One region of the Planococcus sp. PAMC 21323 genome, then DNA from elsewhere that is predicted to be linked to it. Evidence: a T-box and tRNA genes for the amino acid it is inferred to sense, from the RefSeq annotation. Region 1 holds a T-box; the other holds one or more tRNA genes.
What was found. The T-box of region 1 lies ahead of tyrS (tyrosine--tRNA ligase). A T-box ahead of a tRNA ligase gene usually reads a tRNA of that ligase, here a tRNA-Tyr.
Positions count from the first base shown of each region.

Region 2: it encodes a tRNA-Tyr, which carries the amino acid that the T-box ahead of tyrS (tyrosine--tRNA ligase) is inferred to sense. The anticodon was not compared.

Region 1 covers NZ_CP009129.1:1,099,691-1,103,949, reverse strand. The annotation lists gene PLANO_RS05620 (cobalamin-binding protein) at 92-898, shown strand; gene tyrS (tyrosine--tRNA ligase) at 944-2,209, opposite strand; T-box leader at 2,286-2,474, opposite strand; gene PLANO_RS05605 (transglycosylase domain-containing protein) at 2,579-4,259, shown strand, end outside.
Region 2 covers NZ_CP009129.1:76,850-81,108, reverse strand. The annotation lists gene PLANO_RS00485 (LysR family transcriptional regulator) at 1-852, opposite strand, end outside; gene PLANO_RS00480 (citrate synthase/methylcitrate synthase) at 957-2,036, shown strand; tRNA gene PLANO_RS00475 (tRNA-Ala) at 2,107-2,179, opposite strand; tRNA gene PLANO_RS00470 (tRNA-Lys) at 2,211-2,283, opposite strand; tRNA gene PLANO_RS00465 (tRNA-Gln) at 2,294-2,368, opposite strand; tRNA gene PLANO_RS00460 (tRNA-Tyr) at 2,388-2,471, opposite strand; tRNA gene PLANO_RS00455 (tRNA-Val) at 2,491-2,566, opposite strand; tRNA gene PLANO_RS00450 (tRNA-Glu) at 2,571-2,645, opposite strand; tRNA gene PLANO_RS00445 (tRNA-Thr) at 2,705-2,777, opposite strand; rRNA gene rrf (5S ribosomal RNA) at 2,820-2,935, opposite strand; rRNA gene PLANO_RS00435 (23S ribosomal RNA) at 3,012-4,259, opposite strand, start outside.

The DNA.
Region 1 (4,259 bases):
TCTAATCATACGATGTTTACACAAATTCTTCAAATCGAAAGAAATTTGTCCATTAGACATGGTAAACTGGAAATAATGGAGGTGGAGCTAGATGCGAATTATTTCAATTTGCCCAAGCAATACGGAACTTTTAGCTTTTTTAAATGCTGAACATATGCTCGTTGGAATCGACGATTATTCTGATTGGCCAAAAGAAATTACCACATTGCCACGACTCGGACCAGATTTATCCATTCGAATGGATGAATTGGAGGCCTTAAAACCCGATTTGGTATTAGCTTCTTTGAGCGTACCTGGAATGGAAAAAAACGTAGATGAATTAGTCAAACGGAATATTCCTCATCTCGTTTTAGATCCCCAATCATTAGACGAAATTGGGCAAGACTTATTAAAAGTGGCTGAAGTGTGCGGAATTGATGCGACGGCAATTCATTCCGAATATTTGGCTGTTATCGAAGATATCAAATCTCGTGGTCAACGAGCAAACAGTCGCCCTTCATTATATTGGGAATGGTGGCCAAAGCCTGTTTTCACCCCTGGTAACATTAACTGGCTAACTGAAATCAGCAGTATGACCGGTGCACGTAATCTTTTTGATGACACGGATTCTGCCAATGTTCAAACAGACTGGGCAGATGTCCTAGAGCGTCAACCAGATTATATTTTACTCGCTTGGGTCGGTATTTTAACATCAAAAGTAAAACCCGAACTCCTTAAGAAACGTCCAGGCTGGAATGATTTAAAAGCAATGGAACATATTCATATTATGGAAGAAGAATTGTATTGTCGCCCTTCTCCACGTTTAATTGAAGGTGCTATCCGTTTAGGAAAATTAATTCATCCTAAACAGTTCGAAGATATGGAACTGCCTCGCTTTATTAAAGAAAAACAAATATAAAAACAAACAAGGCCAGCCAAATTTCGACTGGCCTTTGCATATTTATTATTTGAATTGCACCATATGATATTTCTTTTTCCCGCGGCGGATAATAGCAAATGCATCATCTAACCGATCATTTTCGTCGACGACGTATTCCAAATCGGTTACTTTTTCACCATTTACTGAAATCGCACCATTTGTAACATCTTCTCGTGCTTGGCGTTTCGATGATGAAATACCCGCCTCCACAATTAAATCTACAATCGATTTATCTTCTTTGGTCATCTCCACTGAAGGGACATCTTTAAATGCAGCTTTCATTTCTGAAGAAGACAATGCTTTTAAGTCACCACTAAACAATGCTTTTGTAATGCGCTGAGCGTCAGCTAATGCTTCTTCCCCGTGGATTAGTTTCGTCATTTCTTCAGCCAATGTTTTTTGTGCTTGACGCAAATGCGCTTCTGTTTCGACTGCTTTTTCTAATACTTCAATGTCTTCACGGCTAATAAATGTGAAAATCTTCAGGTATTTAATAACGTCTGCATCTGCAGCATTAATCCAAAACTGGTAAAACTCGTATGGAGAAGTCTTTTTCGGATCTAACCATACTGCTCCACCTGCTGACTTACCAAACTTGGTACCATCGGCTTTTGTCACAAGAGGAATCGTGATACCAAATGCTTTCGCTTCTTCATCATGTGTTTTGCGAATCATTTCAAGACCTGAAGTGATATTGCCCCACTGATCCGACCCACCGATTTGAATGCGGCAATTGTGTTCGTTATACAAATGGTTAAAGTCGATTGCTTGGATCAACGTGTACGAAAACTCCGTAAACGAAATTCCTGTTTCTAAACGTGATGCTACTGAATCTTTAGCTAACATATAATTAACCGAAATTAATTTACCGTAGTCACGTAAAAATTCAATGACGCTCATCGCGCCGATCCAATCACGGTTGTTGACCATTTTCGCACCGTTCTCAGATTTAAAATCAAAAATTTGTTCCATTTGAACTTTGATGCCTTCAACATTGCGATCAATTTGTTCAGTCGTTTGCAATTGGCGTTCTTCGTTACGTCCAGAAGGATCCCCAATCATTCCTGTTGCTCCACCCACTAATAAAATTGGTTGATGTCCATGCATTTGAAAACGACGTAATGTAAGTAGTGGAACAATATGTCCAATGTGCATACTGTCAGCTGTTGGGTCCACTCCGCAGTATAATGATATCTTTTGTTCGTTTAGTAATTTTTCCATACCTTCTTCATCCGTTTGTTGGTACAATAAACCGCGCCATTGTAAATCCTGAATTAATTCGTTCGTCATTGTTGTTCCTCCTTAAATGTGTTAATCGATGAGCCTGTTAAAAATCCACATAAAAAAGCCCCTGCATGAAATTTCATGCAGGGACGCAATTGCGCGGTACCACCCAGCTTGGAGAACTTAGTCTCCCTCTCATCATGTGCCGAACGGGGCACTTCCGCAAACTCCAGATCTGTAATTCGACTCATGCATTTTGACCAGTTTGCACCCCCCACCGGCTCTCTTAACAAAATTGCACAATCTACTTCGAATCCTTCATCGTTTTAATATGAATTATACTAGTAGTTTACTTTATTATTTTAACTTGTCAATAAGTTTAGATGCAATTATAAGAATATGATATACTATAAAAGATTTTAGGAGGGCGATAATGTGCGTGAAAAATTTAACTATTGGCTAGGTAAAGCTGAAGAAACAACCGATAAATTAACTTCAACAAAATGGTTTAAGCGAATGAGCATAACAACCGGAGTTCTGTGGAATTTAGCATTAATTTTCGCGATTGCTTTAGTGACAATCGGCGTTTTTGCTGCGTCTGTTGGAGCAGGCTATTTTGCTTCACTTGTAGATGAAGAAAAGCTGCGATCTGAAGATGAAATGCGTGGAGAAATCTATAGTTATGGGGAAACAACCGAAATGTACTTTGCTAACGATGTATACATTGGAAAAGTACAAACAGATTTGGAACGCAAGGAAACTACTTTGCCTAATATATCGAAAACAGCCATTAATGCTGTGTTAGCTACGGAAGATGAGTACTTTATGGAACACGAAGGGATTGTACCAAAAGCTATTTTCCGCGGTCTGCTTCAAGATGTTTCAAATTCTGACACCCAAACAGGCGGTTCAACGTTAACGCAACAATTGATTAAAAACCAAATTTTAACCAATGAAGTTTCTTATGAGCGAAAAGCTAAAGAAATCCTTCTTGCGATGCGCCTTGAAAAATTCATGACAAAAGATGAAATTATGGAAGCTTATCTCAACATTATTCCTTACGGCCGCAACTCTTCAGGTGCCAATATTGCCGGAATTGAAACGGCTGCCAACGGATTATTTAATAAATCTGCAAAAGATTTAAGCTTACCTGAAGCTGCTTTTATTGCAGGCATTCCAAAAGCACCTTTTTTCTATACTCCCTATAATTCTTATGGAGAATTAAAAGACGAAGCTGGATTACAACCCGGACTTGATCGAATGAAAACCGTTCTTTTCCGAATGAGAGAAGCTGACTATATTACTCAGCAAGAATATGACGAAGCTATTTCCTTTAATATCGTAAAAAGTTTCCGTCAAAATGAGAAGCGGTCACGTGAAAACAATCCCTATGTAACGACAGAACTTGAAAAACGTGCAGTTCGCATCATTATGGATGTACTAGCAAAAGAGGATGGCTTGGACCCTATTACCCTAAAAGAAAACAATAAGCTTTATGAAGAATATGCGATTTTAGCTGACCGAGCAGTTCGGTCAAATGGGTATCGAATACATTCGACCATTAACAAAGAACTCTACTTGGCTCACGAAAAAGCAAAAGATGCTTATACTCGTTACGGAACAGAATTAACAATTCCCTCAAAAGATAAAGACGGGAATGAAATAACGAAGAAATTGCCTGTACAAGTAGGTAGTATGATGATTGAAAATAAAACTGGACGTATCTTAAGTTTTGTTGGCGGGCGTGACCATGAAATTGAAGAGTTGAACCATGCAACTCAAGCATACCGTTCAATTGGTTCTACTGTAAAACCGCTATTAGTTTACGGTCCAGCACTTGACCTTGGTGTTATCGGAGCTGGCAGTCCAGTAGTCGACATCAAATTCACAATACAAGATAACGGAAAACCTTGGACGCCGAGTAACTTTGTTCCAACAAGTGAACAAGGTATTATGTCAGCACGTGATGCACTCGCTCAATCTCAAAACTTACCTGCTCTTCGTTTGTTTGGTCAAATTAGAGAAAAAATGCCAATTAATTATTTGATTAATGCAGGATTTTCACAAGTGGAAGAGATTTCAAATGGTTACCCTTCAACTGCATTAGGTGGTGGTG
Region 2 (4,259 bases), 1.0 Mb from region 1:
CAAAAAATCTTGTTCTAGCACTCCCATTTGTTTGGCTAAAAAATAAGTAGAGACCGTGGGCAGTGGAAATAAATCGAAATGCGCTTCCATTAAACGGCCTTCCACCAATTCTCGTCGCACCATTGATTTGGGTAAAAATGATGTGCCGAGCCCTTCTTGAATAAAACGTTTTACAATATGCGCTTGTGTGACTTTCATTGTTCGAATACCGGGCATGTGTAAGCGTAACTTCTCTAACAACTCTTCCCAAAAAACAGGATGATGATGCGTAAACAAGATCGAGTTCCGCAAGGTGTCTTCGACTGAAATCGCTGGTCCCGTTTCATCATCATAAGCATCTCTTGGCAAAATAAATAACAAAGGGTCATCATAAACCACAAGTGGTTCAATCGTCCGACCAATAGGTGCTAGAGCAGAAATTCCAGCAGACACTTCTTCTGATTCAACTAAGTCCTCTATAGCTTCTGATTCTTCCACACGGATTATAAACTCGACTTCTGGATGTTGTTCTGTAAAAGACCGCAGTACATAAGGCAAAACCGTTTCGGCCATTAAAGGAGAAATCGCCAATGTCCATTTTTTTCGGTACCCTTGAGCGTAAGCGTGTAATTCTTCCACACTACCATCTAATTGCGCTATTACTTTTTCGGCTTTCTCTTTAAAATGACGCCCTTCTTCTGTTAAAGAAACTCGGTTATGGCTCCGCTTGAATAAAGAAATTCCTAAACTTTCCTCCAATAATCGAATATGAACGGTCACACTAGGCTGCGACATTAACAGACGCTCTGACGTTTTTCTGAAATTCAAGGTTTCTGCCGCATCCACAAAGGTTCTCAACCATTGAACTTCCATAACACCCCTCATTTCGATTAATATTCTTAATTGTCTTAATTATATATCTTTAATTTTTTTTATCAATCTAGAGGAGTAAACTAAAAGAAAAGGAGGCGTTTTACATGTTTCAAAAAGGATTAAAAGGTGTAGTAGCTGTTCAAACTGCGATTGCTTCTGTGGATGGAGATATAGGTGAATTGCGCTATCGTGGCGAACTTGTAAACACAGTTATTCAAGGAAAGTCATTTGAGGAAACTGCTTATTTTCTTTGGTACGGAGTGTCACCTGACACTCGTCAATTGCAACATATCAAACAACAATTGCTTTCCTATCGCAAACTGCCAGAACATCTTGTTCTAATTTCACAGCTTTTACCAAAGGAGATTTCTTTAATGGACGCAATGCGGACCTTAGTATCCGCATATACGCATACCGAATTTCAACAATTGTCTTCTCAACAACAAGCCATTGCATTAACAGCAGCATTGCCAGTAATGACCGCTGCTTTTTACCGCATTCAAAACGGACAACAACCCGTAAAACCACGAGATGATTTAGGTCACACCGCCAATTATCTTTGGATGATCAACGAACAAGAACCTTCTGCTGTACAAACAGAAGCGCTCGAAACTTATTTAAAATTAACAATGGAACACGGCATGAATGCTTCGACTTTTGCAGCACGTGTGACCATTTCAACCGAATCCGATATAGTATCCGCCATCACGTCAGCGCTTGGCACGATGAAAGGTCCACTTCACGGGGGTGCCCCGTCAGGCGTGATTGATTTACTCGACCAAATAAAAACACAAGACCAGATTGCTCCGGTTATTGAAGACAAGTTAAATAGCGGAGAAAAAATTATGGGCTTTGGTCATCGAGTTTACCGTACAGAAGATCCACGGTCTGTAATCTTGCGAGAAAAATGTTTAGAACTTCAAGGAGAAGATCCGTGGCTCGATTTAGCAGTTGCAGCAGAAGCCTATATTGTTAAAAAGCTTAACGAACACAAGCCCGGACGTGCACTGTACACCAATGTAGAGTTTTATGCAGCGGCGATTATGCGATCTATCAAAATGCCGACTCAATTGTTTACACCCACTTTTAGTGTGGCGCGCATCATTGGATGGACAGCGCACACACTCGAACAACAAGAAAATAACGTCATCTTCAGACCACAATCCGAATACATCAAAACCTAAAAAAAACCCGTATCCAAATGAATGGATACGGGTTTTTTACACATGGATAGTACAAATACACATGGAACAATGGAGCCTAGCGGGATCGAACCGCTGACCTCCTGCGTGCAAGGCAGGCGCTCTCCCAGCTGAGCTAAGGCCCCGCGCTGAACAGGCGCAAGGATGTTAAAAGAATGAGCCATGAAGGATTCGAACCTTCGACCCTCTGATTAAAAGTCAGATGCTCTACCAACTGAGCTAATGGCTCATAATAAAAATGGCTGGGGTACCTGGATTCGAACCAGGGCATGACGGGATCAAAACCCGTTGCCTTACCGCTTGGCTATACCCCATTAATTATGATAAGAAAACTGGTGGTGGGGGGCAGATTCGAACTGCCGAACCCGAAGGAGCGGATTTACAGTCCGCCGCGTTTAGCCACTTCGCTACCCCACCGTATAAAGTTATGAAAAAATGGTGGAGGATGACGGGATCGAACCGCCGACCCTCTGCTTGTAAGGCAGATGCTCTCCCAGCTGAGCTAATCCTCCGATATGGTGACCCCTACGGGATTCGAACCCGTGTTACCGCCGTGAAAGGGCGGTGTCTTAACCGCTTGACCAAGGGGCCTTGCCTAATAAAATCGTTTATTTAATTTCCATTTAGAGAAACTCTGTAAAAAAAACAAAAGCTTCCAACCGGATTCGAACCGGTGACCTCTTCCTTACCATGGAAGCACTCTACCTGCTGAGCTATGGAAGCAAGGTAAAAGAATCATTAGGAATAAAAAATAAACATAGAATAGCCCAGCGACGTCCTACTCTCACAGGGGGAAACCCCCAACTACCATCGGCGCAAAAGAGCTTAACTGCCGTGTTCGGGATGGGAACGGGTGTGGCCTCTTTGCCATCATCACTGGACTATTTGGTTGAGTGCTTGTTCACTCAAAACTGGATAAACGACATTGGAACGTGCAAGATTTTCGCCTACAATTTGTTGGTTAAGTCCTCGATCGATTAGTATTCGTCAGCTGCACGTGTCGCCACGCTTCCACCTCGAACCTATCTACCTCATCGTCTTTGAGGGATCTTACTTGCTTGCGCAATGGGAAATCTCATCTTGAGGGGGGCTTCGTGCTTAGATGCTTTCAGCACTTATCCCGGCCACACATAGCTACCCAGCGATGCCCTTGGCAGAACAACTGGTACACCAGCGGTGTGTCCATCCCGGTCCTCTCGTACTAAGGACAGCTCCTCTCAAATTTCCTGCGCCCGCGACGGATAGGGACCGAACTGTCTCACGACGTTCTGAACCCAGCTCGCGTACCGCTTTAATGGGCGAACAGCCCAACCCTTGGGACCGACTACAGCCCCAGGATGCGATGAGCCGACATCGAGGTGCCAAACCTCCCCGTCGATGTGGACTCTTGGGGGAGATAAGCCTGTTATCCCCGGGGTAGCTTTTATCCGTTGAGCGATGGCCCTTCCATGCGGAACCACCGGATCACTAAGCCCGTCTTTCGACCCTGCTCGACATGTACGTCTCGCAGTCAAGCTCCCTTCTGCCTTTACACTCTACGAATGATTTCCAACCATTCTGAGGGAACCTTTGGGCGCCTCCGTTACTCTTTAGGAGGCGACCGCCCCAGTCAAACTGCCCGCCTGACACTGTCTCCCAAGCCGATCAGGCTTGTGGGTTAGAATTTCAATACAACCAGGGTAGTATCCCACTGACGCCTCCTCCGAAGCTGGCGCTCCGGAATCTCAGGCTCCTACCTATCCTGTACAAGTTGCACCAAAATTCAATATCAGGCTACAGTAAAGCTCCACGGGGTCTTTCCGTCCTGTCGCGGGTAACCTGCATCTTCACAGGTACTATAATTTCACCGAGTCTCTCGTTGAGACAGTGCCCAGATCGTTACGCCTTTCGTGCGGGTCGGAACTTACCCGACAAGGAATTTCGCTACCTTAGGACCGTTATAGTTACGGCCGCCGTTTACTGGGGCTTCAATTCGCACCTTCGCTTGCGCTAAGCACTCCTCTTAACCTTCCAGCACCGGGCAGGCGTCAGCCCCTATACGTCACCTTACGGTTTTGCAGAGACCTGTGTTTTTGCTAAACAGTCGCCTGGGCCTATTCACTGCGGCTCTCTCGGGCTATTCACCCTACCAGAGCACCCCTTCTCCCGAAGTTACGGGGTCATTTTGCCGAGTTCCTTAACGAGAGTTCACTCGCTCACCTTAGA